Linked DNA regions of Botrimarina mediterranea. Each later gene encodes a partner of the first gene's protein in a complex. Links are inferred from orthologs where the notes say so. Each region holds a gene or a part of one and is shown on either strand. Other genes may lie near its edges.

Evidence for each region.
Region 2: the proteins of uvrB (region 1) and Spa11_RS13740 are in contact, whole or in part, in a crystal structure (PDB 7EGT), measured with the Thermus thermophilus proteins. The link is inferred for Botrimarina mediterranea from one-to-one orthologs. Residues at the interface, in WP_096411307.1 of Thermus thermophilus: Glu23, Leu25, Arg26, Asp27, Gly28, Glu29, Arg30, Phe31, Arg55, Glu326, Asp327, Phe328, Glu379, Ser382, Gln383, His398, Gly400, Arg401; in WP_096412145.1 of Thermus thermophilus: His654, Arg656, Phe657, Gln666, Asp668, Glu669, Lys680, Arg681, Leu682, Ser683, Lys685, Tyr686, Ala687.

Annotation. Positions count from the first base shown.
Region 1 is NZ_CP036349.1:5,167,972-5,182,957, forward strand. The notes cover bases 1-2,960. They hold uvrB (excinuclease ABC subunit UvrB), read left to right. Parts: upstream 1-419; coding sequence 420-2,501; downstream 2,502-2,960. Other genes in these bases: Spa11_RS19860 (DUF1559 family PulG-like putative transporter), read right to left, coding at 1-80; Spa11_RS19870 (hypothetical protein), read left to right, coding at 2,666-2,911. Also shown: Spa11_RS23350 (hypothetical protein), read left to right, coding at 3,087-3,248; Spa11_RS19880 (homocysteine S-methyltransferase family protein), read left to right, coding at 3,387-4,325; Spa11_RS23485 (autotransporter family protein), read right to left, coding at 4,590-7,580; Spa11_RS19895 (SGNH/GDSL hydrolase family protein), read left to right, coding at 7,946-9,079; Spa11_RS19900 (DUF1569 domain-containing protein), read left to right, coding at 9,195-9,695; Spa11_RS19905 (metallophosphoesterase), read right to left, coding at 9,668-11,584; Spa11_RS19910 (DUF1501 domain-containing protein), read right to left, coding at 11,873-13,345; Spa11_RS19915 (PSD1 and planctomycete cytochrome C domain-containing protein), read right to left, coding at 13,453-14,986. UniProt on the Escherichia coli protein: The UvrABC repair system catalyzes the recognition and processing of DNA lesions. A damage recognition complex composed of 2 UvrA and 2 UvrB subunits scans DNA for abnormalities.
Region 2 is NZ_CP036349.1:3,569,685-3,584,675, forward strand. Bases 7,172-10,136 are described here. They hold Spa11_RS13740 (ATP-dependent helicase), read left to right. Parts: upstream 7,172-7,490; coding sequence 7,491-9,782; downstream 9,783-10,136. Other genes in these bases: Spa11_RS13735 (DNA-directed RNA polymerase subunit alpha C-terminal domain-containing protein), read right to left, coding at 7,172-7,229; Spa11_RS13745 (PilZ domain-containing protein), read left to right, coding at 10,097-10,136. Also shown: Spa11_RS13700 (type III PLP-dependent enzyme), read left to right, coding at 1-367; Spa11_RS13705 (DUF6268 family outer membrane beta-barrel protein), read right to left, coding at 660-1,682; Spa11_RS13710 (hypothetical protein), read right to left, coding at 1,724-2,917; Spa11_RS13715 (hypothetical protein), read right to left, coding at 3,210-4,127; Spa11_RS13720 (P-loop NTPase family protein), read right to left, coding at 4,361-5,020; Spa11_RS13725 (hypothetical protein), read right to left, coding at 5,017-5,463; Spa11_RS13730 (DUF3592 domain-containing protein), read right to left, coding at 5,460-6,809; more of Spa11_RS13735, read right to left, coding at 6,927-7,171; more of Spa11_RS13745, read left to right, coding at 10,137-10,750; peptide-methionine (R)-S-oxide reductase MsrB, read right to left, coding at 10,758-11,138; Spa11_RS13755 (SAM-dependent methyltransferase), read left to right, coding at 11,316-12,533; Spa11_RS13760 (FdhF/YdeP family oxidoreductase), read left to right, coding at 12,743-14,953. UniProt on the Escherichia coli protein: A helicase with DNA-dependent ATPase activity. Unwinds DNA duplexes with 3'-5' polarity. Translocates on single-stranded DNA with 3'-5' polarity. Initiates unwinding more efficiently from a nicked substrate than double-stranded DNA.

The DNA.
Region 1 (14,986 bases):
ACGAGGATGCCAATGATGGCGACCACCACCAAGAGCTCCACGAGCGTGAAGCCGAACGCCTTTCGATTCGAAGTAGTCACAACAAGCCGTGCCTCAAAGGAAGAAAGGGCACGCAGTTTCCGGTGAAGAACAGACACACCGGGGCGGCCCCAACGCCTAGACTACAAAGACGACTCGCGGCCTTGGACCCCGAAGACGCTACTGATTTTGCTAGCTCGTGGAGACGGTGGGATGTCTCACGCAATGCCGCAACGATGCAAAGAGACGTGCTGTTCCGACCGCAAATTCGAGACGCGTTCGCGAGACCTTCCTGCGCTGTCCCGGGTTGACGCGGCTTCGCCAGTTCGCGCCACCCCCTCGATAGGTTCCAATCGAAGACCTCTCCGCCATCCGCAACCCGACTTCCGCCATCTCTCGCCGTGCCCAAGTTCCAACTCCAGAGCGACTTTCAGCCCGCCGGCGACCAGCCCGCGGCGATCAAGGCCCTCGTCGATGGCTTACGATCCGGCAAGCGTGAGCAGTGCCTCATGGGCGTCACCGGCAGCGGCAAGACGTTCACCATGGCGAACGTCATCCAGGAGCTGCAGCGGCCCGCGCTGGTTCTGTCACACAACAAGACGCTCGCCGCCCAGCTCTACAGCGAGTTCAAGGAGTTTTTTCCCAACAACGCGGTCAGCTACTTCGTCAGCTACTACGACTACTACCAGCCCGAGGCCTACATCCCTCAGCGGGACATCTACATCGAGAAGGACGCGTCGATCAATGAAGAGATCGACCGCATGCGGCTGGCGACGACCAGCTCGCTGGTGAGCCGGCAGGACGTGATCGTCGTGGCGAGCGTGTCGTGCATTTACGGCTTGGGTTCGCCGGACGACTACAAGGCGATGATGGTTGGACTTGCGGTCGGCGACATCGTCGATCGCGACGAAGTCTTGGCCAAGCTGATCGACATCCAGTACGACCGCAATGACACCGACCCGGAACGCGCCAAGTTTCGCGTCCGCGGCGACTCGGTCGAGATCTGGCCCGCCTACGAGGAGTTCGCCTACCGCATCGAGTTCTGGGGGGACGAGGTCGAGAAGCTGTCGATCATCAACCCCACCAGCGGCCAGGCGATCGACCACCTCCAGCAGATCTACATCTATCCGGCCAAGCACTTTGTGCTTCCCGAGGAGCGGATCGAAAAGGCGATCAATCAGATCAAGCTCGAGCTCTCGGGGCGCCTCGAGTTCTTCAAGAACGAGGGCAAGCTCCTCGAAGCCCAGCGTCTTTCCGCGCGGACGCGCTACGACATCGAGATGATGCTCGAAATGGGATATTGCCCGGGCATCGAGAACTACTCGGCGCCGCTGTCGGGCAAGGCGCCGGGCGATCCGCCGAATACGCTCTTTGACTTCTTTCCCAAGGACTACCTGCTGTTCGTCGATGAAAGCCACGCCACCGTCAGCCAGGTCGGCGCGATGTACAACGGCGACCGCGCGCGGAAGACGACGCTCGTCGAACATGGTTTCCGCCTCCCCAGCGCGCTTGACAACCGTCCGCTGAAGTTCGAGGAGTGGCAAGAGCGCGTGGGCCAGTGCGTCTATGTCTCGGCGACGCCGGCGGACTTCGAGCTGGAGCGTTGCGGCGGCGAAGTAGTCGAGCAGATCGTCCGCCCCACCGGTCTATTGGACCCAATCATTGAACTATCGCCCGCCCGGGGGCAGGTGCCGCACCTCTTGGAACAGATCAAGGAACGCGCCGCGAAGAGCGAGCGTGTGTTGGTGACGACGCTCACTAAGCGACTCGCTGAGGACCTGTCGGCCTACCTCACGGAGAAAGGCGTCCTCTGCAAATGGCTGCACTCTGAGCTTGACGCCTTCGAACGCGTCGAACTGTTGCGCGACTTGCGACTAGGGAAGTTCGACTGCCTTGTGGGCGTGAACCTGTTGCGGGAAGGCCTTGACCTGCCGGAGGTGTCGATGGTCGCCATCCTTGACGCCGACAAAGAGGGCTTCCTGCGGAGCGAGACTTCCCTGATGCAAACCATCGGCCGCGCGGCCCGTAACATCAACAGCAAGGTGATTCTTTACGCCGACAAGGTCACCAATAGCATGCAGAAGGCGATCGACGAGACCGAACGGCGCCGGACGCTGCAACAAGAGTACAACAAGGAGCACGGCATTACGCCTGAGACAATCAAGAAGGCGATCCGCCGCGGTATTGAGTCCGACGCTGCCGCCCATCAGCGCGCGAACGCCGCCGTGGGCCGCGACGACGAAACGCAGTACGTCACCGAGGAGTACATCAACGAGCTTGAAAAGGAGATGTACGACGCGGCCGACCAGATGGAGTTCGAACGCGCCGCGATCCTCCGCGACCGGATTGAGAAGATGCGTGAGTCGATCGGCCAGAGCATCAAGAGCGTCGAGGCGGGCATCAAGAGCGCCGGCAAAAACCGCAAAGGAAAACGCGGAGGTACGAAGAAGGCGAAGGTGCCACGGCCGAAGAAGGGCGTCTAGCGATCACTTCTCGCATCGCTACACATCAGCCTCAGCCGAGGGCGGCAGCCCAGGGCCGAACTACGAGAAGACTCGCGCAAAGCCGCCAAGGCGCAAAGCTGGCGTGGCGTTGACTGCTTCACTTCTGTTGCATTCACTCGGCGACGCAAACTAAACTATCAGCCATGGACACGACGCAGGACCTCCACGGTTTCAGCCAGTTCTTGGCGAATCGGCTCGCCGCTGGCGATAGCGCGCTCCCCGAGGAGATGATTGCCCTCTGGCGATCCGAGCACCCGTTGCCTACCGAGATTGCCCAGAGCGTTGACGCTTTGCAACTCAGCCTCGACGATCTCGAAGCCGGCCGCACCGAAGACTTTGATATCGCTAACGACGCCATCCGCCAGAGCCACGGCTGGCGCGCCAACTGATGGCGTACCAGCTCCGTTACACGGCGACGGCTGCAACGGAGTTGCGGGCGACTACCGACTGGATCGCCGAACGCGCCCCAGATACCGCCGAACAGTGGTTCGAAGGGTTTGTCGAGTTGCTCGCGACGCTACGGCTCAATGCCCTGGCACACGGTCGGCGCCGGAGAACTCGCTGGTGGATGTCGAAGTTCGGCAGGTCATTAATCGGACAGCAAGCCTCCGAATCAACCGCGCCCTCTACACCGTGACGAATGACACGGTCGTCATCCTCGGCATTCGACGGCCGGGGCAGCGACTGCTGACAAAGCGAGGCCTGCGGGGACGGCTGGCGGAGTAGGGGCTGTCCCACGCCTAGACGCCCAGTCGCAATTTAGGCCAGCTTCGCCGCTTCGCGCCTCCGCGACTTTGCGTGACGCCGCCGCTACAATCCGGCCTTGGATCGGACGCCCCCTTCCGAACCCCCCAAGGCCTCGTCATGCCCCGTTACCGCCACGCCCTGCCGCAGCTTGCCGGCCAGCCGATCCTGACCGACGGCGGGATGGAGACCGTCCTGATCTTTCAGGAAGGGATTGATCTGCCTTGCTTCGCGTCGTTCCCGGTGCTCGATAGCGAGGAAGGCCGGGCGCTGCTGACTCGTTATCTCGATCAACACCTCCAAATCGCTGACGGTCACGGCGTTGGGCTGCTGCTCGAATCGGCGACCTGGCGGGCGAGCCCCGATTGGGTCGCCCGCGTTACCGGCTCGCCCGACCCCACTGCCGGCATCAATCGTGCGGCGATCGATTTCTTGGCGGGCTATCGTGAGCAGAAGTCGCGCGAAATAACGCTGCCGATCAGCGGCGCCGTCGGCCCGCGGGGCGACGGCTACATTGCCGATTCTGCTATGACCGCCGACGAAGCGGCCGAGTACCACCGCACGCAGATCGAAACGCTCGCCGCCACGGAAGCGGACCTCGTCACCGCCTACACGCTCAACTACGTCGAGGAGGCGATCGGCGTCGCGCTCGCGGCGCGTGGCGCCGGGATACCCGTGGCGATCTCGCTCACCGTCGAGACCGATGGCCGACTGCCGACGGGCCAACCGCTCGACGAAGCGATCCAACAGGTTGACGAGGCGACGGGCGCCTCGCCCGCCTACTACATGGTCAACTGCGCGCACCCGACGCACTTTGCGGAGGTGCTCGATGGCTCAAAGCCTTGGACAAATCGCATCCACGGATTACGGGCCAACGCCTCGACGCTCAGCCACGCCGAGCTCGAGGCAATGACCGAACTCGACGACGGCGACCCGGACGACTTGGGGCGCCGCGTCGGTTCGTTGCGTGAGAGGCTGCCGCACCTGTCGGTGCTCGGCGGCTGTTGCGGGACCGATCATCGCCATATCGCCGCAATCGCCGCCGCGTGTTTCGGCTAAGTGATCGCTATAGCGCACTTCATTTTGCCGTAGCGTCTCGCGCAGAGACGCGGAGACGCAGAGGGTCGGCAGCGAAGACTCACGCAAAGCCGCTAAGGCGCAAAGACAAAGATTGGCAGAAGAAAGACCGCGACTGTAGACGAACGCGCACCTATGTGCCCTTCGCGACTTCGCGCCTTTGCGTGAGCCTTCAAGATCTTCAACTCTGCTGTCTCCGCGCCTCTGCGCGAGACGCTACGGCAAAACGAAGAGCGCTAGAAAGCATCACCACACGTACTCCACACCACCCGAGCCGATGTGCATCGCTTGGTAGTCGTTGACTTGCAGGTCGTATCCGCCGAAGAGGCGGGTCGAGGCGCCCATCTGCAGGTTGAGGCCGGTTCCCAAGAGGGCCCAGTCGCGGCCGAGGTCAACGCCTTGCACGGCGAAGCCGCCGCCGACGCCGGGTAGCGACGCGGTGAACGCTTGGTTGGTGTCGAGGAACTCGTGGACCCACGCGGCGCGCAGCTCGGGCGTTAGCGTCCGGCAGCAGGTCCGGGCGATGTCGGTCGAGATCCGCCCGCCGACGATGCTGCGCATCGAGTGCGAGTCCATCGCGTCGACGGTCAGGTTCGCCGGACCGGCGCCGTTCTCCGTGAAGCCTTCTTGGCCGATGTAGACGTACTGCAGCGCCGCGTAGGGCTGCGTCGTCCAGCCGGCGTGGCAGAACGAACGGCCCCGTTCTAAGTACGCCGTGGCTTGCCCGCCATCCACGTTCGCCTGCGCGACGCCGCCCACGGCGCCGACGCCGATGTTGCGGCTCGAGGCAGTGTGGTTGTAGCCGCCGCCGCCCAGCGCGATCCAGTAATCGCAGCCGTCAAAGCCGACGAGGTAGCCGCCGAAGTGGTAGCTCTCGAGTTCCGTTGACTGCGCGAGCGTGTCGCCGCTCAGTTGGCCCCACGCCGTGTTGCCCCAGAAGCCGGCCGCCCAGTTCTCGGCGATCGCTTTCTCGATGGCGAACTGCGTGCCGCCGAGGCCGTAGTCGAAGCCGTCGGCGTTGCCGTCGCCGTCGGCCGAGCCGCCCATGCCGTAGCCCGTCACCCACGCACGGTGGTTGGTCACGTTCGTCGGGTACGAGGAAGCAGCGCTCGCGCCGCCCGGCACGTACGACACCAGCATGAAATCGGCGCCTTGTTGGTCCGACGCGTCGGCGTAGCCCGAGCTCGACAGCGGGTCGCCGGGGGTCATCCGGCCACGCAGCCGCTGCGCTAGCTGCGAGAGATAAAACGTCGCGTGCTGCTGACTCGCGGTCAGCGACGAGCCGTAGATCGAACCCGTCAACTGGTCGAGCGACATCAGCACCTGCGATGTCGACATCGGCGACATCTGGTCGATTAGGCCCTGCAAGTCGTGCGGCGGGTGGTGGAGGTGGTCGAGGAACGAGCCCAGCGACCGCTGGTTGACGGTGTGGCCCAAGGTGTGGAAGTCCGCTTGGCTCGCCACAAGCGTGAAGAACGCCGTGTCGGACGTGTAACCAAGCACCGCGTCGAAGAACGCCAGGTCGTCGCTGATGCTATCGAACGTGCCGTTTACGTTGTGACCGGCTTGGAGGAATGTGTAGGTCGAGCCGGCGGTGTAGGCGGTCCCTGACGAGATCACCACCACCGTGCCGCCGTTGATGTTGAAGTCGACTGCCGTGATCAAGTCGTTGTTGACCCCGGCGGTAGTTCCGCCGTCATTGATCTCGATCTGGAGGGTGCTCCCGGGGTTAAACTCGGCGTCGTTGTTGACGGCAAGCGTGCCGATCGAGTTGCCCGGCCGCACCGTGCCGTTGGAGATAAACGAATTGAGGGTTCCAGTTCCGCCCAGGGCGCCGAGGCCGTTGACGGTCACTTCGGACGAGTGCGTGCCGTTGATGACGAGGGTTCCCGCGTTAACCTGCGTGGCGCTGCCGTAGGTGTTCGCGCCGCCTAGCACCAGCGTGCCCGCGCCGGTCTTGATGAGTCCGCCATCGCCGGAAATGTCGTCGGCCCAGGTGGAGGTCTGTCCGTTGGTGACCTCGACGTTCGCCGTCGTGCCGGTGTGGAGGTACAGGCCCGCGCCGGCGGTAGTGCCGTTGGAACCGGGAGACATGTTAAAGCCACCCTGGCCAGCCGTCACTTGCGAGCCGCTGACGCCTGAGTCAACGATGGTCAACGAGCCGCCCTGGCGGACGAAGATGGCGCCGCCCATGCCGTTGCCGCCGTTGCCGCCATCGCCGGCGCGGCCGCCGCTGCCGCCGCCAAAACCGCCGCTGCCGCCATCGCCGGCGCCGGCGCCGTCGCCGCCGCCGCCGCCGCCGCCCGCACCGAAACCGCCGTTGCCGCCATCGCTCAGACCGGCGCCGCCGCCGCCGCCGCCAAAGTCGCCGCCGGCGCTGCCCGATGAGAAATTGACAGCGGCCCCACCGCCGCCGCCGCCGTAGGTCTGGCCGTTGGTTCCCGGGATGGACGACGAGGACCCCGAGCCGCCCTCACCTCCTCCACCGCTGCCGGCGGATGAACCGGAAGCGTTGCCGCCCGGAGCGGAGACGCCACCGCCACCGCCACCGGCATCGCCAAACAAGTCACCCGTGCCGCCTGGGGCGCCGAACCCGCCACCGCCACCTCCGCCTGATGTAAAAGGTGCTGAGTCGCCACCATTGCCGCGGAAGCCGCCGCCGCCGCCGCCGCCGACCGCACTTGACGCCGGATCGCCGCCACTGCCCCCGGTAGCTTGATTGCCGGTAAAGGCAACGCCAGAGATCGTCACCGTCGCGCCGTCGTTGACGAACAGAGCCCCGCCGGCGCCGAGGCCGCCGCCGCCCGTTCCGCCGAACTGGCTACCGCCGCCCTTTCCGCCCTGCGCGTGGCCATTGCTGAGGTTCAGGTCGCTCACCTCTACCACGCCGCCGCCGATGAACAGCAGCGCGTGCTGGGTGCCGCCATCGACTGTGTTGCCGTTGCCGGTGATCGTGATGTTCTGGCCAGTGCCGAGGATCGGCGGCAAGTCGTTGGCGATGCTGATCGTTCCCAGCGACGAGCTAAACGCGATGCTGTGCGTCCCCGCGCCGGCCGTGTTGAGGTCGAGGATCGCCTGACGCAGCGAACCGGCGCCGGAGTCCGTTGCATTCGTCACGAAGTAATCCGCCGCCCAAGCCGGCGGCGCGCCCGCCGCCACGAGGGCCGCGATCGTCGCGGCGGGGACCATCCAGCGTTTGGCGCGCAACGCAAACAGCTCGCGGAAATTGATCGCCATCGTCGTGACTTCCCTAACTGGTTGGCCTGTGTGGTTAGGGACGCAAGTCGCTGACACCCACTGGCCCGAACGCTTCCCTGCGACACCGCTTCGCGAACCGATCGAACGGTGCGCTCGCTGCCAGGGGCGTTGTGGCGCAACGGCCCGCTGGCATAGGCATTGCCATCGTCCCCCCATCCGGGCGACCCCACTGACGAAATGGGGACCGGCAAAAACGAACGGCATGCGACGCGCTTGCGGAAATCCCCGCCGACTTTTCGTCAACTCGTCTCATGCCCCGCCATGAAGGACGGTCACGCGCCGCCGCGCGACGTGATATGCTAGGCGTTTCCCACTAGACGCCCTCTCCGCCGCGCGTTGCTTCGATGAACCTGCTACTCACTCGTTGGTTGCTAGCACTGCTCTCGTGCGCACTTGCACCGCTCGGTGCGCTCGCCGGCCCTTACACCGACCTCATCGTCTTCGGTGACAGCCTGTCGGACGTGGGCAACACGTTCTCATCGAGCATCGCCTCGCTGTTCATCGACACCGACGATTACATGGGCCGATTCTCTAACGGGCCGGTCTACGCCGAACGGCTCTCGATGGGCCTCGACCTCGGGACGCTCACGCGCGACGGCGTTGGCGGGGATAACTTCGCCTATGGCGGCGCCGAGACCAACGGCCCCGGCGGCCTTGAAGGGTGGTTCATCAACTCGCTCAGCGAGCAGGTAACTAGGTACCTCAATCGCATCGACGGCGCGACGCCCGACCCGCAGACGCTGTTCGTCGTGTTTATCGGAGCAAATGACTTTTTGCGTGCCGACGAGACCAACCCCGCGACGCCCGCGGGCGTCGTGCAGACGCAAATCAACCGCCTTATCAATGCCGGCGCTCGCCAGTTGCTCGGCGTGAACCTACCACTACTAGGGCTCACGCCCGACTACAGCGCAAACCCAAGCGAAGCCGCCACCAAGAGCAGCCTGGCAGCGACCTACAACGACGCGCTCGAGAATGTCTACTCGACCCTCGAAACCACGAATCCCGCCGTTACGATTCACCGGCTCGATGTCGAGTCGCTCTTCAGCAGCTATCTCGACAACGCCGCGTCGCTCGGTTTCACCAATACGGTCGATCGAGGACAGGACGTGCCGGGCAGCTCTTACGACCGCGCCCCGGGGTATGTCTTCTGGGACGGCGTCCACCCGACGCGCGAGGCCCACGCCCTGCTCGGCGAAGCGGCGATCCGAGCGGTCTTGCCCGAGGGCGATTACAACCGCGACGGCATGCTTAACGCCGCCGACTACGACGCCTGGCGAGCCGCTTACGGCACGACGTTCAACGCCTTTGCCGGGCAAACGCCGTCGCTCGCCGCCGACGGCAACGGCGACGGCCGCGTTGACGCCGCGGACTACACGCTATGGCGCGACCTGATGAGCGCCGCGGCGGTCGCCGTGCCGGAGCCGGCGGGGGTGTGGCTAGTTGTCGCAGCGCTCGCAGCGAGTTGGCGGCGGCGTTAGGTTGTGGGAGCCGAAGAACCGGACGCTAAGGCGTGCCGGCTGATGTTCTCAGGCAATGGCTTATCAGCCGCGGGGCCTTAGCCCCCGGTTTTGTACTCAAAGAACGCCACAGCCTATGCCCAAGCTCCGTACGCTGCGTCTCGCCACGCTGGACGACGCGATCGCCGAGATCGAGCGCCTGCGTGACCACGGCTACACGCCGCGTGGACGGTGGAGCCTGTCGCAGATGAGCGACCACCTGACCAAGGTGATGCGTGTGGGCATGGACGGCAGCATGCCACGGCTGCCTTGGCTAGCAAGAAAAATGGTCTGGCCGTTGGCGAGGTGGACGCTGTGGCGCGGCGCGATGATCTCGGGAGCGCCGGCTCCGAAGCCGGTCTTGCCGGCAGAAGCCCGCGACGACGAGTCGGCGATCGACCGGTGCCTCGCGACGCTCGCCGAGGCGCGCGACCGCCGCGAACCGATCCCGCCCTATGTCTTGTTGGATGGCCTGACGCTCGACGACTGGAAACGCCTGATGGTCATCCACGCGCAGCACCACCTCCGTTTCTTGGAACCGACGCCGACGCCAACGCCTCAAGTCGCCGCTCAGTCCACGCGCTCGAACCGCGCGTAGTTGGCGTTTCGGGCGCGGGCGTCGGATGTGCCGCGCCAGACGATCTCGGCGGCGGGGCGGTCGGGGTCGTCGACGTCGCTCTGGATGGCGGCGAGTTGGAACTCGCTCCAGCGCTGGCCGCCCTGATGACGGGCGAGGACGTTTTGCGGCACGGTCAGCTCGACCTCGTAACCGCCATCGACGCGGCGGGCGGCGCCCTTCACGCCCTTCATCTGCCGGCGGCTGCCGCGGTTGGCGAACGCGCGGACGGTCGCCTCGCCGTTCTCGTCGGGCGCCGTCACCGAGAACCGGTACGTGCCGCCGCGCTGCCGGGGGTCAGCCATCCGCTGCGAGTCGGGCCGGGCGTCGAGCAGCCACTGGAGGCGGTCGCCGGCGACGAGCTTCTCGTCCGTCACCTTCGCCGAGAAGATCAGCCGTTCATCGTCCTGCGCGACGGTGAACGCGAACGAGCCGTCCTTCGGCCCGGTCCAGTCTTGGATCTGGCCGATCAACAGCGGCTTCTCGGGCGTCTCGTAGGCGGGCTCGGGCCAGGGCTCGATCTCGCCGTCGAGCGTGAAGTCGCCGTCGTAGAACGGGCAGAGGTGGCGGCGGTCGATGATCACGGGGATCACCCGCTCGGCCGAGAGCGGCGCCCCGTCGCCCGTCGGCTTGCTGCGGACGATCGCCGTAAACGTGCCGCGTTGCAGCGACTCGAACGCGATCGGCTCGTCGAAGCGGATGCGGATGCGTTGCTCGTTGGATGACTTCTTGTCGGCGGCGATCTTGAGGCCGTCGGGCTCAACGGTTAGGCCCCGCAGTGGCAAGCCATCGATGCGGCCGGTCAACTCCACCGCCTCGGCGAACTCGTTGTCGAGCTTCACCGATAGTTCGCCCTCGGAGAAGCCGGTGTGGTCGTCGATCAAGATCGGCTCGACCTCGACACGGACCTGCCGCAAGAAAGCGCCGAAGCGCTTCGCGCTCTCCTCGGTCACCACGTCGGCGGGCAGGATGCCGTCGAGCCGCAGGTTCACCACGTGCGGGCCGTCGGGCTCCATCGTCAGCCACATAACGTGGTCGAACTCGCCGTACTCATTGCCGCGTAGTAGCGACCCGCCGCCAGTCGTCGCCAGCGCGTAGTACTGCTGCTCGTTGCGTTGGTACTGCGCGTAGTGGTGGACGTGCCCCGCGAAGACCGTGTGCGGCCGATCGACGAGCATCGCTTCGACCTTTTTCCAATTGGTCGGGTCCTCGTCGCCATTCGCGATCGCGCGCTCGGCGTAAGTCCACAACGGCTTGTGGAGGAAGACGAGCGTCCACCGCGCGTCGGCGTGATCGGCGAGGTCGGTCTTGATGAAGTCGAGTTGCTCTTCGCTGATGTGCTCGGGGCCCGGGTCCTCGCTACACAGCGCCAGGAAGTGGACGCCGCGGTAGTCGAACGAGTACCACTCGCGCCCGAACTGCTCGCGCCAACGCTTGTGCAGCTGTGGGTTGGTGACGTCGTGATTGCCGGCGACAAAGAAGAACCGCATCTCCATCTCGTCGATGAAGCCGAGGAACTCCTCCCACATCTCGTCGATCCGCTGGGGGTCCTCGGTGTAACCCTCGATGAGGTCGCCGACGGACATCACGAACTCGGGCCGCAGCAGGTTGAGCTTTCGCACCGCGTCCATCCAGATGCCTGGACGGTGTCCGCCGGTGCGGTCGGTCATGATCGCGATCTGAAACCGATCCGGATCATTGAGGTGCGGCTTGTCGGACCAAGGCTTAGGCCCTTCGATCGCGGGCAGCACCAGCGCTGAAGGGTACTTCGCCTGCGCGGCGGCGTCCTCCGCATGGTCGTGGTCGTGCCCTTCATGGGCGACCGCGACCGAGGCCAAGCAACCGAACATCGCCAACAAGAGTTTCTTCATCCGATGTCGTTCCGAGGGTTGCTGTCTGTCAGAAGCCGCGCCGCATCAACGGTAGGAGGCGTCTCCCGACGCCGATTACGGCCTCTTAGCCGCACACGGAATGGTGCGCGTAATCGGGGTCTGGAGACCCCTCCCACAAGGGCGCCTATCGGCGCCGCATCTCAAGCGACAGCGACCCTACGCGACACTCGCCACGTGTGCAACCATCGCTGCGCAAGGTCGCGCTAAGACTACGTTAAGAGCAATACACAACTTGATAAACAAGGACTCACGCCAAGGCGCGAATCTTTATGCAATGAGGTCGTCAACAACGCGGGCCGGCTCGACGCCCGTCAACTTCTGATCGAGCCCTCGGAGCGGGTAGATGAGCTTCTCGTGGTCGAAGCCCAGCAGCTTCAGCATCGTTGCGTGCAGGTCGCGCACCTCGACGGGGCGCGTCGTCGGACCGAAGCCGATCGGGTCGGTCTCGCCGTGCGAGTGCCCGCGCTTCACGCCGCCGCCGGCGAGCCAGATCGTGAACGTCTTGGCGTGGTGGTCGCGGCCGAGGAAAGCCATCTCTTGCCCGCCGCGGTTCTCACGCATCGGCGTGCGGCCGAACTCGCCGCCCCAGACGACAAGCGTCTCGTCGAGCAAGCCACGCTCTTCTAAGTCGGTGAGCAGCGCATGCACTGGCTTGTCGACTTGGCGGGCCTTCTTCGTCAGGCCCATGTCGATCGAGCCGTCCTCGCTGGTGCCGTGCGTGTCCCAACCCCAATCGAAGAGCTGCACGAACCGCACGCCGCGCTCGGCGAGCCGCCGTGCGAGGAGGCAGTTATTGGCGAAGCTCTCCTTGCCGGGCTCGGCGCCGTAGGCCTCGATCGTCGCCGGCGACTCGCTGGTGAGGCTCATCGCGTCGGACGCCTCGAGCTGCATCCGGCACGCCATCTCGTACTGCGCGATGCGGGTCAGCGTCTCGGGATCGCCCCACTCGTCGTGCGTGGTTTGGTTGACGCGATTGATCGCCTCAATCGTGCGGCGACGTAGATCGGCGTCGACGCCATCGGGGTTCGACAAAAACAGCACGGGGTCGCCGTGGCTGCGGCACTGCACGCCCTGGTAGACGCTCGGCAGGTAGCCGCTCCCCCACCCCGCCTGGCCCACGTCGGGGTTCTTCCCGCCCGAGAGCAACACGACAAAGCCCGGCAGGTTTTGGTTCTCGCTCCCCAGGCCGTACGTCACCCACGAGCCGATCGACGCGCTCCCCGAGCGCGGCGAGCCGGTGTGCACGAGGAGCTGTGCCGGCGCGTGGTTGAACTGGTCGGTCGTCATCGTGCGGATGAACGTGACGCGGTCCACCGACTTCTTGAACTCGGGCAGCCGATCGCTGACCCACTGCGCCGACTCGCCGCACTGCTCGAACGGGAACTGCGGCCCGAGCAGAACCGGCTCGCCGCGCAGGAACGCGAAGCGCTGCCCGGCGAGAAGTTCTGTCGGGCACTTCTGCCCGTCGAGCTTCTTCAGCTCGGGCTTGTGGTCGAACAACTCGAACTGGCTCGGCGCCCCCGCCATGTGCAGGTAGATGACCCGCTTCGCCTTCGCCGCGAAGTGCGGCTCGCGCGGCGCCCAGGGCTGCGACGGGTCGATCGTGATCGCTTGCGACGAAGCCTGCGCCCGCTCCGCGCCCAACCACAACGCCCCCAAGCCCGCCATCCCTCCGGCGAGGAAGTGGCGACGCGTAACGCGCTCGGCGTTCAGGCGGTGGAGGTGCTGGAGCGGATTCATGCGTTCCTCCCGTGGCGTACGCCTCGGGGATTTGTAGGGTGGGTCGTGACCCACCGAAGATTCTTCATGCGAGCCCCGCGGCGTAAGCCCAGGGAGTTGGATCAAGTTTACTTCGTTAACACCGCGTCGAGGTTCAGCACCACGTTCGCCACGACCGTCAGCGCGAAGCGTTCATCCGCGCCTTCGCGCGCCAGCGACTCTTCGTAGAGTTTCACCAATTCGTCAACGCTCTCCTTCGGCAACGCCCGCCCCGCCGCTTCTTCCGCGGCCCAAGCGATCCGCTCGGCAGGCGACGCGGCGGGGCGCGCGAGCATCCTGTCCGCAAGCCCTTCGGCAAGCTCGACGTACGCCGGGTCGTTGAGCGTCACCAGCGCTTGCAGCGGCGTGTTCGTTGTCGGCCGGCGGGCCGTGCATTGGTCGCGCGACGGGGCGTCGAACGCCACCAGGCTCGGGTACGCCGCGGTCCGCTTCCAGTAAGTATAGAGCGCTCGGCGGAACCGCTCGTCGCTCTTCTCCGTCTCCCAGGTCTGGTTGTTGTAGACGCTCCGCCAAACGCCCTCGGGCTGGAATGGCATCACCGGGGCGCCGCCGAGTTTGGCGTTGAAGCGCCCCGAGAGCACCAGCGCCTGGTCACGCACCATCTCGGCCCGCAGCCGACCGCGCGGCCCGCGGGCGAGCAGTCGGTTGGTCGAGTCGCGTTGCGCCAACTCCGCCGTTATGCGCGAGTCTTGGCGGTAAGTCGCCGACAGCACCAGCTCACGCAGCAGCGGCTTGATGCGCCAGCCCATCTCGTCACGGAACCGCGCCGCCAAGTCGTCGAGCAAGTCGGGGTGCGAGGGCTCGGCGCCGCTCGAACCGAAGTCGTCGAGCGTCTCGACGATGCCGGCGCCGAACAACTCGGCCCAAACCCGATTGACCATCACCCGCGCCGTCAACGGGTTGTCGCTCGAACCCATCCATTGCGCGAGGGCAAGGCGGTCGCCGGCCTTGCCCGGTAGCTCCTCGGGGACGGCCGGCTTCACCTCCTCGGTCGGCGACAGCCATGCGCCGCGGTCGAGCATAAAACTCTTGCGACGGAACGCGTCGGCTTGTTCGACAAGCACAGGCGCGGCCGTCGAGGGGATCGCCTTCCGCTGGGTGACGAGTTCGAGCTCCCGTTCGCGTAGCTTCCGCAACGCCTGGTCGCTCGCCAACGCGGCGACGGTGGCGTTGTCGGTCGTTGCAAGCCGGAAACGCTGCATCACCAGCGGCCCCTGGCCGTCGATGGCCATGTCGTGCTTGAGCTCGACGCGCAGGCGGTCCCCCTCGCCGAGCGTCACCGGTTTGTCGAGCACAAACACCGCCCACCGCGGTTTGCGCATCCGTGTGTAGGCGCCCCAACCCCCCGTGCTGTCGTTGATCGACTCCAGGGGGCTGAAGAACCCCTCGGCCTCGTCGGCAAGGACTTCGACGAAGAGCAACTCTTCCTCGGGCGTCTTGGTCGCTTCGTCGGCGCTGGGTTCCGTTGTCGCGCTGACCTTCTGCGTTCCTTCGTCCGCATTGTCCGCGCGATCGATCAGCACACGCAGCCGAGACAGGATGAAGCCATACTCGGGCAGCTTCAGCGCGGCGGCCGGGTCGAGCGGCGTCACGTCGATCCGC
Region 2 (14,991 bases), 1.6 Mb from region 1 along the record:
CGCCGGCGTGCTCCGCACCGAGGTGGTGCTCGTCTCGCGCAAGCACGAGATGGACGAGAAGCGTTGGGTCTACCTCGACTGCGGCAAATTCAGCGGCCTCGCCGAGACGATGGAAGAGGCGATCCGCTACCGGTTCCGCACCCCCCACGACGAGGCAGTCGAGAACGGCGCCCCCACTGGCGCGGTGATCATCGCCGGCCCATCGTGCGACTCGGCCGACGTGCTCTACGAGAAGACCGACTACCGGATGCCGATCGCCCTGGCCGAAGGGGACTTCATCGACATCATCTCGACGGGCGCCTACACGACGACCTACTCGAGCGTCGGCTTCAACGGCTTCGCTCCGTTGAAGGATTACTACATCTGACGCGGCGAGCGGTTCAAGAATGACAATCAACGCGGCCCGGTGCAAAGTGCACCGGGCCGCGTTTTTTCTGGTTGAAGGGCTTTCACCACAGAGGCACTGGGAGCACGGAGTTACTCACAGGATGTAGGGTGCGATGGAGCGAAGCGGAATCGCACCCTACGCACTTAGGAAGCCTGGGAGGCTTTTGTAGGAGGCGTCTCCAGACGCCGATTACGCGCACCATACCGTAACGGCCAAGAGACCGTAATCGGCGTCTGGAGACGCCTCCTACAGAGTCAACTGCGCACCACGCTCAGTAAGACCACCCGACGCGAGCCACCAGCGAGTCATCCAGCGACACGTCTTCGCCGGTGTTCTGGTACTCGATGCTGCGGCCGAAGACGTACGCCAATTCATAACGGCGTTTGCCGGCGAGCAGGCTGCCGGGGCCGGCTTTGGTTTCGTAGCCGATGCCGACGCCCCAGCTCGACAGATTGAGCGTGTCGGTCGTGCCGTCGGGGCGCTGGACGGCCCAGGCGCCGCCCCCGAGGTCGCCGGCGAGGTAGACCGCTCGCTCGGCGCCCGCCTCGTCCTGAGGCAACCGCCAGACGACCCGCGGCCGGGGCATCATCAGTTCGTAGCGGACGTCGCCGCAGTCGCGGATGAAGCCCGCCACGGGGATGACCGACAGGTCGTCGCGGTTCAGATACGCGGCGCCGAACAACCACTGCCACTCTTCAGACGCTTGGTAGACCGCCGCGGCGAAGCCGCTGAAGCGCAAGGCGTCGCTGTCGTCGAGGCTGTAATCGTCGCCATAGAGGCCGGTGCTGAAGCTGCCTCGGAAGCTCCAGCGCTCGTTGAACTTCTTAAAGGTTGCGAACGACAGTTCGAAGTCGTTCACGCTCGATGGGGCGTCGATCGTGCTGGGCCCGTCGAAGAGGTGCAGCCCGGCTCGGGGCGTGATCAACACCGGCGTGCCGAAGACGAACGGCGGCACGCCAAAGCTCACCGCCGCGGACAGGTTCGTGTGACCGAGACCGTCGCTCTCGAGCCGTGGCATCCAGCCGGCGTTGAGTTCGACGCCCTGGAAGATTCCACGCTGCGTTGGCGCCGCCGGCGCCTCGACGGCTTCGATCGGGGGCTGGGCGACCGCGGGCATGCCGATCGCCTCGGTGCTCTGCGCCAATCGATACTCGGGCTGCGAGTCGCTGTCGCTCGCCCACCGGGTCTCATCCGTCGGCGAAGCCGGCAGCCGCTTGGGCAAGTCCTGCGCAGCAGTGCCGGCGCCGCCCATCGAGCAGACTGCCGCTAGCACCAACGAGCCTAGACGCAGCATAACGATCGCAGCCTCCTGCCCTTCGTTTCCGTGACCTGTCATCAGTAGCCGATGCCCGCACGGAACATGATCGCGTCGTCGAGCTTTCCTCTGTAGGGGTCCTGGCTCTCGAAGACCAGCTCTCGATCAAATGCGTAGCCGATCTCCAGATGGCCGGTCGCCTGACGCGGCGTTTGCCACTCGACACCAAGGATCGCGCGGATGTCGTTGTAGTCGACGCGGTCGCCGAAGCCTGCGCGTTCGAGCGTCCACGAGCTTCCGCCATACTCACCGGCGACGTACCACCACCAATCGGCCGTCCCAGACGAGAACCAAGTCCGCCGGATCTTGGGGTTCGGGAAGACGAGGTAGAGGTCCCATTCCGGCGAAGGACGCCAGCGTACGCCGCCTGCGGGCAGGAGCTTGGTGCGTACGCGGTCGAGGTAGACGGCGCCGAGTAGGAAGTCGAATTGCGGGGTAATCGACACAACGCCCAAGCCACGACCCAACAGGCGGACCGTGTCGCCGTTGACCTCTTTGAAGTCCGTCCAGACGCCGGTACGGAAACCGAGTTCGGCGCCAAACTGTGGCGTGAATTGCGGGTTCCAAGCGAGATCGAGATAGGCGTCGTACGCCAGCGGAGGCATGTCGGGGCCACGCGGCACTGCCGCCGGGTCGGCCACCGGTCCGTCAAACCAATTGAAAGCAAAGCCTGGCGTCACGAAGAGCGGCGTCTCGACCGAGCCGTTGATCGGGACCGCCAGAGTCGAGGCCACCTCCGATCGATTCATGCCGAACGAATCGACCGTGTTGTCGCCCAGAAGCAACGTGTGCTCGTACCGCAAGCGGGCCAGGAATTGCCGCCAGGTTACCGTCGAGCCATCCGATTGCTGAAAGCCGTAGACCCCGGATTGCCACCCGATCGCGTTGCCTTCACCGAAGGCCCCCGCGCTCGACGGATTCGCCAAGTTGGCTGGGGCCGTTGGCGCGCCCCACGCAGGCGACATGGGCGCCTGTGGGGCGACGGCGTAGGGGAGGGAGGTTGCTGGGGGAGGGCCGACAGGCGAGCCAAAAACGGGCGTACCCTGGCTCGTCATGTAAGGATTGAAGCTGGGCGCCGGGACGCCAAGCGTCGGCTGCGGCATGGGAGTTACCGCGGGGGCGCCCCACTCCGGTGTGGGGACGCCGTTGTACGGGAGTTGCACCGTCTGGGCGTACGCGACCGACGTCGCCACCCCGAGGGCAAGCGACAGCATCGACAGCAGCGCGCGCCACAGCCGAGATACTCGGCCGCTGCGCTTTCGCCTAGTCGAATCCACCCGACGCACTCCCTATTGCTCGCTAGGTCGCCCCAAAACAGACAGAGCTAACTACCAGCAGCGGAGCAAACGGGTCAAGATCGAGCCGGTGCGTAACCGATACAGGGGCGCAAAAAAAGAGGCGAGCCGTAAACGTTCGGCGACCAGAGCGAAGCGTCTTGGTGCTTCCACTCCGTGCGCTGACGTTTGCAACTCGCCAAAGGCTCGCTTATACGGCCTTCCCCGATACTTAGTCCGCCGAGGCCCAGCCATCGGCGCTGAGGTGGTGCGTCTTGCCCGTCGCTTGCGTGCGGTGCGAGGCGGCGCGATTCTCGACGGGTTGGCGGTACACCGCCGTGTGGACCGGGGCGGGGTGCGTGTTCTGGGTCACGCGGTTCGCGGGCGGGGCGAACAACGGCGGGGCATTGAAGTAATCGTTGGAAGAGGCCGCGTCGGTGGGCGTCTTTTCCTCTCCCGCTGGCTCGTCATGGAGGATGCTGTCGGTGTCGTCGATCTCGGGACGCTGCGAACGGACCGGCGGGGGGTTCTCCGTCGGCGCCAAGGCAGGGGCCGGCTCAACGAGAGTCGAGGAGCCATAGGTCGACGAGTCGTAGGCGCCTGACGGCGTTACGACGTTCGAGGCCGCGCTGCACGAACTGCAGGTGCTCGTGGGGGAGGACATGAACGACGCCTGAGCAACTCCGCCGCAAGCGTCACAGGCGTTGCATGCCGAAGCAGCCGCGGGCATCGACATAACCGGCGACAGCACGACCGGGCGGTTAACTGTCTGCACGACTGGCGAATACGCGACTTGGCCCCAGGTCGCCGGGAAGGTGGGCCGGTAGGCCGTCGTAGCGCCCCAAGTGGGCGTCGCTCCCCAGGTATCCATCACGACCGGACGAAACGCCGTTGTTGGCGTAGCGACACCGGCCGCAGGGGTTGCGAACGTCGTCGTGGTCGTGCTCCCGCCAAAGAGACTCCGGCTGAAGTTGGCGAGGGCACGGCCTGGGTACCAGCTATCGACCGTCGTCGTCTGAGCGACGACCGGCGCCGGGGCGGCGACAACCGGCGAGAACGCCACGGTCGGCGTCCCGCAGCACTGTGCGAACGCGTCGGCAGACAGGCCGGCGACGAGGGCGAGCGACAACGTGAGGGCGACAGGACGCATCGTGTTCTGACCGTTAGGAAAGGTGGACGGACAAATTGCCGTTGTGTTTATCTACCTCGCAGGCGCCCCGGGAGGCAACTCACGGCTTGAGTTTCCTCGCCATTTGGACGCAGATTACGATTATCCCGACCGTAACGGCGAGGCAAACCTGGCGGGTTGCGCCGATTGGCGCCGTCACTGGACACCCACCGGGTGGCCCGCCCAGACATCGACTCCGAGGCCAGAGGCCCCCCTCAGAGAAGCGTCGCGCCGCGGTCTTGCGGCGCCGGTTTCCGCTCCGAGTACGCAACGACCGGCGGCAAGGTTCGCCGCCTCCGGCTTTCGTGCAGCGAGTAGAGGTCGAACCACGTCTCGCGCAGGTCGCCATCGTGGCTAGCAAAGCTCGCCAGCGCATCACCCAGCGTCACGGGTGTCGAGCGACGTTCGATTAGCTGTCCGTATAACGCAGCGACAACGGATTCGTCGGGCGCCGCGTCGGCGACTACGGGGAGCGGAGCCAACCAGCTGCGCAGGGGACGATGCGTCGTGACGACATACCCGAGGCCCGACTCACGCCACTGCGCTAGGCGCCGTCGCTGTTCGCGACGTGGCAGGCGTTCGAATGCCTCGACAAGCAGCGTGTCGCCTTGTGGATCGTCATCCGTCAGAACATCGACGATCACCGGCCGCTTGCCGGCTTCGCGGAGTGGCTCGATAAGCGAAAGGATTAGCGTTGACTTGCCCGATCCATGTGGCCCAACAACCTGGCCTCGCCATTCGCAGCGATGCAGTCGTTCAACCACCGCGTCGATATCGCCACGCCAGGGCAGGGCGCCCGGGCGGGTCCAGCACGTCGCGAACGGGTTCGCGTCGCGCGAGGGCGGAGTAGCGGTGGTTGCAGGGGAGGCATTCATCGGAGCGGCGCGGCCTCCCCGTTCGACGTTTCTACGGCGGGAGGCTTGTCCGACGGCAGCGACAACCAGAACGGCGTCTCGATGACGCGCTGCTTGCCGCTACGGAAGAAGGCCCGCAACCGCGCCGCCCAACAGACCTTAACGATCTGGCCGTCGTAGCTGAGCGGGCTCGCCGGCATCACGACCTCGAACCGGTAGGGCGTCTCGTCGTGACGCTTTGGCAGCACCGCGGCTTTCTGCCGATCGAAGTGATGGACGAAGAAGTCTTCCTCGCCTTGCCCCGCGGTGTACCAAAGCACCGAGAACTCGATCGCCGTCAGGTCGTCGTCGCGCCAATCAGCCAAGCGATACCCGCCCGTGAGCAGCTCGCCCGGCGCGTAACGCCGCGCGCCACGATCGACCCATAGTTGCGCGCCTTCGTCTTCGACAACGGGTTCGTTCATCCGACCTCCTCCATCGTCGCGGTGGAGACGAACTCGTCCGAACGGTCGATCGCCGGCGGATGAACACACAACGGAAACCGACGACGCACCTCGGCGCGGGTGATGGGCGTGATTGTGACCTCGATCGACCAACGCACCTCGTTGTTCGGCGACACGAATGAGTGCGGCCCGGCCGTCGGCGTGCGGACCTCGAGCTCACGCCGGAACGCCTCGCCGGCGGGCGCGTCGATCCGCTTCTCTGCGAGCAGGCTCCGCCGGTACACCTCAACCGTTGCGGTGCGGCTGTCGGTCCCCTGGCGGAACGAGGCGATCTCGTCGCAAACGAGATCGACCTCCAAGGCACGCAACCGCGCCGGGCCGAATTGCAGCAGCGTCGCCTGCGCCGGCTCCCCCGAGACGAGCGGGAAGCGATCGATCTCGACCCGAGTCGAACCGGCGCCACCCACGCCGCGCGTCTCGCGCCAAGTGGACATCGTCATCCGCCAACCGATCACCGCCAGCGGCGTCGCGACCAAGAGAGCCAGGATCACCCGCAGCCAGACCGGGAAGTAGCCGACGCCTATCTGATAGGCGAACAACGCTACCAGCAGATTCCACACCAAGCAGAGGGTCGCCATCCCCGCAACGCGCCAACCGCTGGCGCCATCCACCGGCAGGCGGTGGGTCCGTGCGACTCCGGGGCTATCCGCAAGCGTTTCAATGGACGGCAGCCCAGAAGCAATCGTCGGCCGCAACGCTGTGGCGTTCGCCGGCTTTAAACCGAGCCCGATCGCGACTTGCGCTGAGCGGCGTTCGGGCGATGTCTGCGAACGCACCAGACTCCGCACGAGACCCGTGCCGCCGATCACGACCAACGAGATCGGGATCGAGAGCACCAGCCACGGCCACCAGCGCCGCCGCACGCTGAGCAAAACCTCTGCGGGGTCCTCGGGGTCGTACCAGCATTCGAGCCGGTCGCTGAGATGGAATCGCTGCAGCTCGGCGGCGGCTTCCTTCTCACTCGGCGTGTCGCGCCCGACGCCGTGGCGGGTCCAGACCCGCACCGGATCGGCGCCCACAGGAGTGAACTCGACTTCGAGCTCGGGGCAGTATTCCTCTTCGGCGAGGCCCGGTCGTTTGGCGACGCGCTGACCACGGACGGTGCAGGTGGTCTCGACGAAACCGAGCGAACGCCGCGCGAGGCGCCACTCGGGAAGCAAGACATCCGACAGGCTCCACCACAGGCCGATCACGCCCGCCGCGACGAACATCGCGTAGTAGAGCGACTCACCCACCAACGCCCACACCGGCGAACCGGTGCGGCGACGGCCGCGTTTCTTCAGCAAGAGGGGAAAGCGGCGACGCATCCAGCAGGGCAGACCACGAGGCGGGGCGGAAGGGAGCGGACATCCGCCCCCGCCTCTAGTCTAGTTTCCGGCGCTAGCGCCCGTCAGTTGGTGGATCGGACCAACTGGTCGAAGGGCTTATTTGGCCCGGCGGGCGAGGGGGGCCATCGCAGGGGCGGCCTGCTGGCGGGCCGGGCGGTAGAAGCCGACCCCTTCCAAGGCCTTGTAGACCTCTTCAAGCGTCTTCTCGCCGAAGTTCGAGATGCTCAGCAGGTCTTCGGGCGAACAGTGCAACAGGTCGTTGACCGTGAAAACGCCCTTCTCTTCCAGGCAATTCGTCGTGCGGACGGCGAGGCCGATCTCGGCGGTGCTCATCTCGAGGCGACGCTGGAGATCGTCGCTGGCGGCCTGAACTTTGTCGACCGGAATACGCGTCTTCATGTCGGGGTTCCCTCCCTTGTGGCGTGTTGTGGTTCTGCACGCGGCGCGGCGGCTAGCTCCGTCCGAGCCGCAGAATTGTCGCGGAGTTTAGCGATTCGCCGCCGACTCGGGGAGCATTTTCGCCACTTTTTCCACAAATCACGGGACCCCGCGGTGTGCTAGCGGGTGGCCCGGCGCCGGCGCCGGCCCGTAGACTTCTGTTAAGGCGCTGCCGACGAGCTGGCGCGCGCCGCTGCTACTGGCAAATCGGACGGACCCGCTGTGACGAAACTCCTTGAAGGCCTCAATCCCGCCCAACGTGAAGCGGTCGAGCATGTCGATGGCCCGCTGCTGATCCTCGCCGGGCCGGGTTCGGGCAAGACCCGCGTCGTCACGCACCGCATCGCCCACCTGTTGTCGCTCGGCGTGCCGGCGTGGCAGATCCTCGCGCTGACGTTCACCAACAAGGCCGCCGCCGAGATGCGGCTGCGCGTCGAACGGCTCGCTCCCGGTGAGAAGGTCTGGGTGAGCACGTTCCACCGCTTCGGCGCGAAGATGCTGCGGAAGTACGCCGAGCGCGTCGGCCTCGACCCCAACTACACGATCTACGACGCGGGCGACGCGCGCCAGACGCTGAAGCGGGTGATCGAGTCGCTGCAGATCCCCGTCATGGGCTACACGCCCGACCGGATCGCCGCCGCGATCAGCAAGGCGAAGAACCGCCTGATCGGCCCCGAGGAGTTCAAGCCGCGGCCGGGCAACCCGCTGTCCGAAATCGTCGCGGCGGTTTACCCCGCATATCAGCAGCGGCTGATCGCGTCGTCGGCGGTGGACTTCGATGACCTTTTGCTGCACATCGCGCGGCTGCTGCACGACGACGCCGACCTGCGCGCGAATCTCGACGAGCGCTTCCGCTACGTCATGGTGGACGAGTACCAGGACACCAACCGCGCACAGTATGTGCTGCTCCGCGCGCTGTCGGTCGATCACCCGAACCTTGCCGCGACGGGCGACCCCGACCAGTCGATCTATGGCTGGCGCGGCGCGGACCTCAACAACATCCTCGAGTTCGAGAACGACTATCCGAGCGTCAAGGTCGTGCGGCTCGAGCAGAACTACCGCAGCACGCCGGCGATCTTGTCGGTCGCCGACACGCTGATCGCTCAGAACAAGAAACGCAAAGCCAAGTCGCTGTTCACCGAGAATCCCGAAGGCCCGCCCGTGCGGCTCGTCACTTACGCGGATGGTGACGACGAAGCCCGTGGCGTCGCCACGGCGATCCGCGACGCGGTCCGCAGCGGCCGCCGGCGCTGGAGTGACTTTGCCGTCTTCTATCGGGTAAACGCGCTGTCGCGGGCGATCGAACGCGTCTTCCGCCAGCAGCAGATCCCCTTCCAGATGGTGCGCGGGCAGGAGTTCTATCAGCGGCGTGAGATCAAGGACGTGCTGGCCTACTGTCAGCTGATGAACAACCCGAAGGACGACCTCGCCTTCGAGCGGACCGTCAACTCGCCCGCGCGCGGCATCGGGGCGAAGACGATCCAGCGTCTCGGCGATTACGCGTACCGTCACGGCATCTCCCTGCTCGAATCCGCGCGCGACGCGGCGCAGATCGATGGCGTCACGAAGCGCACCGCAACGCTCGTCGCCAAGTTCGTCACGCTGATGGATACGCTCGACGCGTACGTCGGCGGCCCCGCCGAAGAAGCCGTCAGCGCCGTGCTCGAGCACTCCGGCTACCGCAAGCACTTGCAAGGGAGCGATAGCGAAGAGGACCTCAACCGGCTGGCGAACATCGAAGAGCTGCTCACCGACGCGCGGCAGTTCGACGAGGCCATGGAAGAGGAAGAAGGGGCCGAGGCGAATCTTGAAGCCTATCTCGAACGCACGTGGCTCGTGAACGAGACCGACGGCTGGGACGACGACAACGACAAGGTGACGCTGATGACGCTCCACGCCGCGAAGGGCTTGGAGTTCCCGGTCGTGTTCTTGCTTGCGGTCGAGGACGGCATCCTGCCGCACGAGCGTTCGGCGAACGATCCGACGCAGCTCGAAGAGGAACGCCGCTTGGCGTTCGTGGGCATCACCCGCGCCGAGCAAGAGCTACAGCTCAGCCACGCCCTCCGGCGGGACTACCGCGGCCAGCGCCGCATCGCGATCCCCAGCAGCTTCTTGATGGAGTTGCCGACCGACACGATGGACCTCGCGCAGCTTGCCGCAACGGACGACCTCGGCCTGGCGCCGGACGATCTGATCGGCGATTGGGGCGACGCGCCGGACGAAGAGGTCTATCGCCACGAACCGATTGCCAAAGCGCCTGAGCCGGTCACGGTCGAAGCGCCGGCCATCAAGACGGCGGCGACGCTGCTCTCTGCGGGCGGGATGGGGGCGATGCGCGTTTCGCCCGACGCGTTCAAGATCGGGATGGAGGTCGAGCACCCCGAGCTCGGCGTCGGAACGGTGCTCACTCTCAGCGGTTCGGGCAAGGGCCGCCGCGCCGCGGTGATCTTCCCCGACCACGGCGAGAAGCGATTCGTCCTCGCCTTCAGCCCGTTGCGGCCGCTCGGCAAGTAGCGCCACCCGTCTGTCACCCCTTGCGAAGCAAGTCATAAAGACCCAGATAGTGGATATCCACTTTGGGAAGTCCGTGCGCCATCGTGAGAATACGAAAAGGCTGCGGCATCGCGCTTGGCTTTGTCGGCATGCCCGTCACAAAACGCACTCTGAAACGGGTGGTCACTGAGAAACCATGTGGAAAATCCCCACGGGCCGACCAATCGCATTCGAATCTTCCTGCGACGTTGTGACGCACTTCGCGCCCACTGCCTCGCCCTAACGGCTGACGAGGCAGCGATATCTCACAGCCGGCACAGCTACGAGGGTTGATCATGTCAACCGAGATCGAACAGCTGGTGGCCCAATTCGACAACGAGTTCAACTTCCTCTGCAACATCGGCAAGGTTCCGCAAACGCCGGCCGCGGCGTTGGAGTCCCACCTGATCGGCAACTGCGCTGGTTGCAACCGCGACCTGCCGTGGCCGGCGCCACGGCCAGGATTCTGGGCCGCCCCGGTGTCGTGCCCCGAGTGCGGGCAGGTTTACTTCACCGAAGGGCGTAGCACCAACGGCATCGCGCTGCCGCAACTCGAGCCGCCAACCGATGCGCCGAGCGCACCCGCCGCGCACGGTGCGACGAACAGCTTCCTCGCCTCGGGCAGCAAAGTCTTTTCGGCGTTCTTCGGCGAAGATTGCGAGCGTGTCGAACGCCGGCGAAGCGTGCGGTATGCCTTGTCGGCGCCCGTCGTCGTTGTGCCGCTGAACGAACAAGGCCGCGCGATCGCCGAGGCGTACGACATGACGCTGCTCAACATCTCGGTCGGAGGCGTCGGCCTGATGCGCACCGGGGACGCGATCGCTGATCTAATGCTCATCGACTTCGCCGTCGCGGGCTATCCCGGCGTGCAAGCGGTCGGCCAAGTGCGCTGGCGCACGACGGCGTACGGCGTGACGAAGCTCGGTTGCGAGTTCATCAAGACGACCTAGCGATGCGTTACTCCGGCACGAACGCCAGCGACGCGGAGTTCACGCAGTAGCGCAAGCCCGTCGGCGGCGGGCCGTCCGGAAAGACGTGGCCCAAGTGGGCGCCGCATTTCGCGCAGATGATCTCTTCGCGGACCGTGCCGTGGCTCTCGTCGCGACGCGTCGTGACGGCGCCGCCGGTGGCGTCGAAGTAGCTCGGCCAGCCGGTGCCCGAGTCGAACTTCGTCGTCGAATCGAACAGCCGCTCGCTGCACACCACACAGTGGTACGCGCCGGGCTCCTTGTGATCCCAGTAGGCGCCGGAGAACGGTCGCTCGGTGCCGCAATGCTGGGTGACCTGATACTGCTCGTCGCTGAGCCGGGCCCGGAGTTCGTCGCTAGATTCAGCCATGGTGGTGTGCTGGGCAATGGGGCTGGGGACCTATCCGTGTTACTATAAAGAACCACAAAGGAACGAAGGAACAAAGGGGAAGGATTGAAAAAGCATCCTACTTACTTCGTTCCTTCGTTCCTTTGTGGTTAGTTCCTTCGTGGTTCAACCCTTCGTCGTTCGGAAGCTGAGAGATTCGTGGATACTGAGTTTGCTTACTGCGCCTGTCAGCCGGGCGTTGAGCCTGCCCTCAAGGCAGAGGTCGCGGCGCGTCAGTCGGGGTGGAAGTTCGCGTTTTCACGCCCGGGGTTTGTGACGTTCAAGCTCCCAGCACCGACGTCACCGGAGCGGTTCGAGCCCGTGCGGCTCACCTTCGCTCGCACCATCGGCTTGTCGTACGGCCGTGTCGAGGCGCCGTCGTCCGATCCGTTGAGCCTTGCCGCCCGTCTCTGGGAACACGAAGCGACCCGTGGCTTGACGGCGTCGGGCCCGCTAGCGCTGCACGTCTGGGCACGCGACAACGACCTGCCGGGTGAGAACAGCATTGAGCCCGGTCCTACGGCCGAGACGCTCGCCGCTGTCGCCGCGATCCGTGACGCGGCGCCCGCGGGGGCCCTGGTGGATCGCAGCGAAGGGGGCGAGAAGGCGCCGCCCCCCGACAAGGCCGCGACCACCGGCAAGGGGTCCATCAAGGTCGCGCTCGACATCGCGATGGTCGAACCGAACCAGTGGTGGATCGGCGCCCACGCGCTTCGCAGCCGCATCGACCGCTGGCCGGGGGGCGTGCCGCGACTGGAACTGCCCGGGCACGCCGTCTCGCGCGCGTACTTGAAGATGCAAGAGGGCCTGCGCTGGTCGGCGTTGCCGGCGCAGCGAGGAGACTTGTGGGTCGAGCTCGGCTGCGCGCCGGGCGGCGCTAGCCAGGCGCTGCTTGAGGCCGGCATGTCGGTCGTCGGCGTCGATCCGGCCGAGGTCGATCCGGTGATCGCTACGCACGCCAAGTTCGAGCATCTGCGCGCCCGGGCCAACGAGATCGCGGTCGATGAGATCACCGACGCCGACTGGATCGCCGCCGACATCAACTGCGCGCCGCAGTACACGCTCGACGGCGTTGAAAGACTGGTGACTAACTCCTCGACGCACGTCCGCGGCCTCCTGCTGACGCTCAAGCTGATTAGCCTCAACCTCGCGCGGCCCGACGTGGTGGCCGACACGATCGCCCGAGTCCGTTCGTGGGGCTTCACCGACGTCCGCACCCGCCAACTCGCCCACAATCGGCGTGAGTACTGCCTCGCCGCAATGCGCACCCGCAGCCAGCGCCGCGTTAAACGGAGTGGTGGTGCTCGCAAATTGGAAGGAGATAAGGGGGATGTTGGTGATAGGGGGGATCGCAAGCGGGCGGGAAAAGCTGATTAAGCTGCCAGCCAAAACTTTGCGGAGTGCGATTCGTAGAATTCATTTGATTGAACAGCAGTCGCTTAGCGACTGCCCTCATCAACTTATTTTTTTGGAAGCAGTTTAGACTCACAACGACGACGCGTGGCGCAGTGTGATTGAGCACATCGACCGCTTGCGATCCCCCCTATCACCAACATCTCCCTCATCTCCTTCTCTGAGATTCGACCATGCGTAAGGTCCGAACGGGCGGTGGTTGGCCGGCGGTGTTGTACACGCTGCGAAAGGCGCGCGAGTCGGGCGGGCTCTTGGCGTTCTGGCGGGCGATGCGGAGTCGGAACGCCTGCAAGACTTGTGCGCTCGGCATGGGCGGCCAGCAAGGCGGGATGGTCAACGAGGCGGGGCACTTTCCCGAGGTCTGCAAGAAATCGATGCAGGCGATGGCCGCCGACATGCAGCCGGGTATCCCGCGCGATTTCTGGGACCGCTACGGCGCGCGTGAGCTGCGCGCCATGTCGCCCCGGCAGCTTGAGCACTGCGGGCGGTTGGTGGAACCCGTTCGCTACACGGCGGCCGAGGGGCGTTATCGGCCGGTGAGTTGGGACGAGGCGCTCGACGGTGTTGCTGATCAGCTTGCAACCACATCGCCCGACGAGACCTTCTGGTACTTCAGTGGCCGCAGCAGCAATGAAGCGGGATTCTTGTTGCAGCTGTTCGCGCGGCTCTACGGCACGAACAACGTCAACAATTGCAGTTACTACTGCCACCAGGCGAGCGGCGTCGGCCTCACCAGCGTCACCGGCAGCGGCACGGCGACGATTCAGCTGGAAGACCTCGACAAGGCGGACCTCGTCTTCCTCATCGGCGGCAACCCGGCGTCGAACCACCCACGGCTGATGACGACGCTCCACGAGTTGCGGCGCCGCGGCGGCGAGGTGATCGTCATCAACCCGCTCGTCGAGACGGGCCTCGTCAACTTCAGCATCCCGAGCCGGCCGTTGAGTTTGCTGTTCGGTTCGAAGATCGCGAGCCTCTATGTGCAGCCGCACATCGGCGGCGACCTGGCCCTGCTCGTAGCGATCCAGAAGCGCATCGTCGAACTCGGCATGCACGACGAGGCATTTCTTACCAATCATGCCGCCGGTTGGGACGAACTGCATGTCGCGCTCAACGCTGCCTCGTACGACGATCTCGTTTCCAGGAGCGGCGTCGATCTGGCGACGATCGACCGCATCGCCGAGGAGTACTCCAAGAGCAAAGCGGCGGTGTTCGCCTGGACGATGGGTATTACGCACCACGCCCACGGCGTTGAGAACGTGCAGGCGATCGGCAACCTTGCGCTGTTGCGCGGCATGGTGGGCAAGCCCGGCTCCGGGTTGATGCCGATCCGCGGGCACTCGAACGTGCAGGGCATCGGCTCGATGGGCGTCACGCCGCTCTTGAAGCAGGCGATCTTCGATGGATTGCAAGAACAGTACGGCGTGCAACTTCCAACGGCCATCGGCCGCGATACGATGGCTTGCATGGAGGGCGCCACGTCCGGTGAGCTGACCACGGCGTTGTGCCTCGGCGGCAACCTCTATGGCTCGAACCCTGATTCGACGTACGCCGCCGCCGCGCTGGGCAAGCTCAAGCAGATCACCTACCTGAGCACGACTCTCAATACGGGCCACGCCCACGGCCTCGCCGACGAGACAATCATACTGCCGGTGCTGGCGCGCGACGAAGAGCCCTCGGCGACGACGCAGGAGTCGATGTTCAACTTCGTGCGGCTCTCCGACGGCGGCCCGCGTCGGCACGACGGACCACGGAGCGAGGTCGAGGTGATCGCCGACCTCGCCGACCGCGTCGCCAGACGACTCGCTGGCAATGCGAACCTCTCGGCGCTCGACTGGCCCGCGATGCTTGACACAGGGCGCATCCGCGAAGCCATCGCCAAGGTCGTGCCGGGTTGGGAAAAGGTCGGCGAGATCGATCGCACCAAAGAAGAATTCCAAATCGACGGCCGGACGTTCCACACGCCGCGATTCCCAACCGCCGATGGCCGCGCGCAGCTGCACGTCCTCACGCCGCCGGCGCTACGCGGGGCAGGGGAGGGCGAGCTGCGTGTGATGACCATCCGCAGCGAGGGGCAGTTCAACACGGTCGTCTATGAAGACGACGACCTCTATCGCGGCGTCGAGGGTCGCTGGGTGATCTTGATGCACCCCGACGATCTTGATCGCTTCGGCGCCAAGGAGGGCGATCCCTTACGCGTCGTCGGGCCGGCGGGCGAAATGCGCCACGTCCGCGCGACGAAACACCCCGCGATCCGCGCCGGCAACGCGGCCATGTACTACCCCGAGGCAAACGTCCTCGTGAGCCGCGGCGTTGACCCGTTGAGTAAAACCCCGGCGTTTAAGGGGTTGGTGGTGAGGCTGGAGAAAGAGCCCCAAGCCTGAGGGCGAGGCGAGCCGGGAGCGTCAGCGACCGGAGGAAC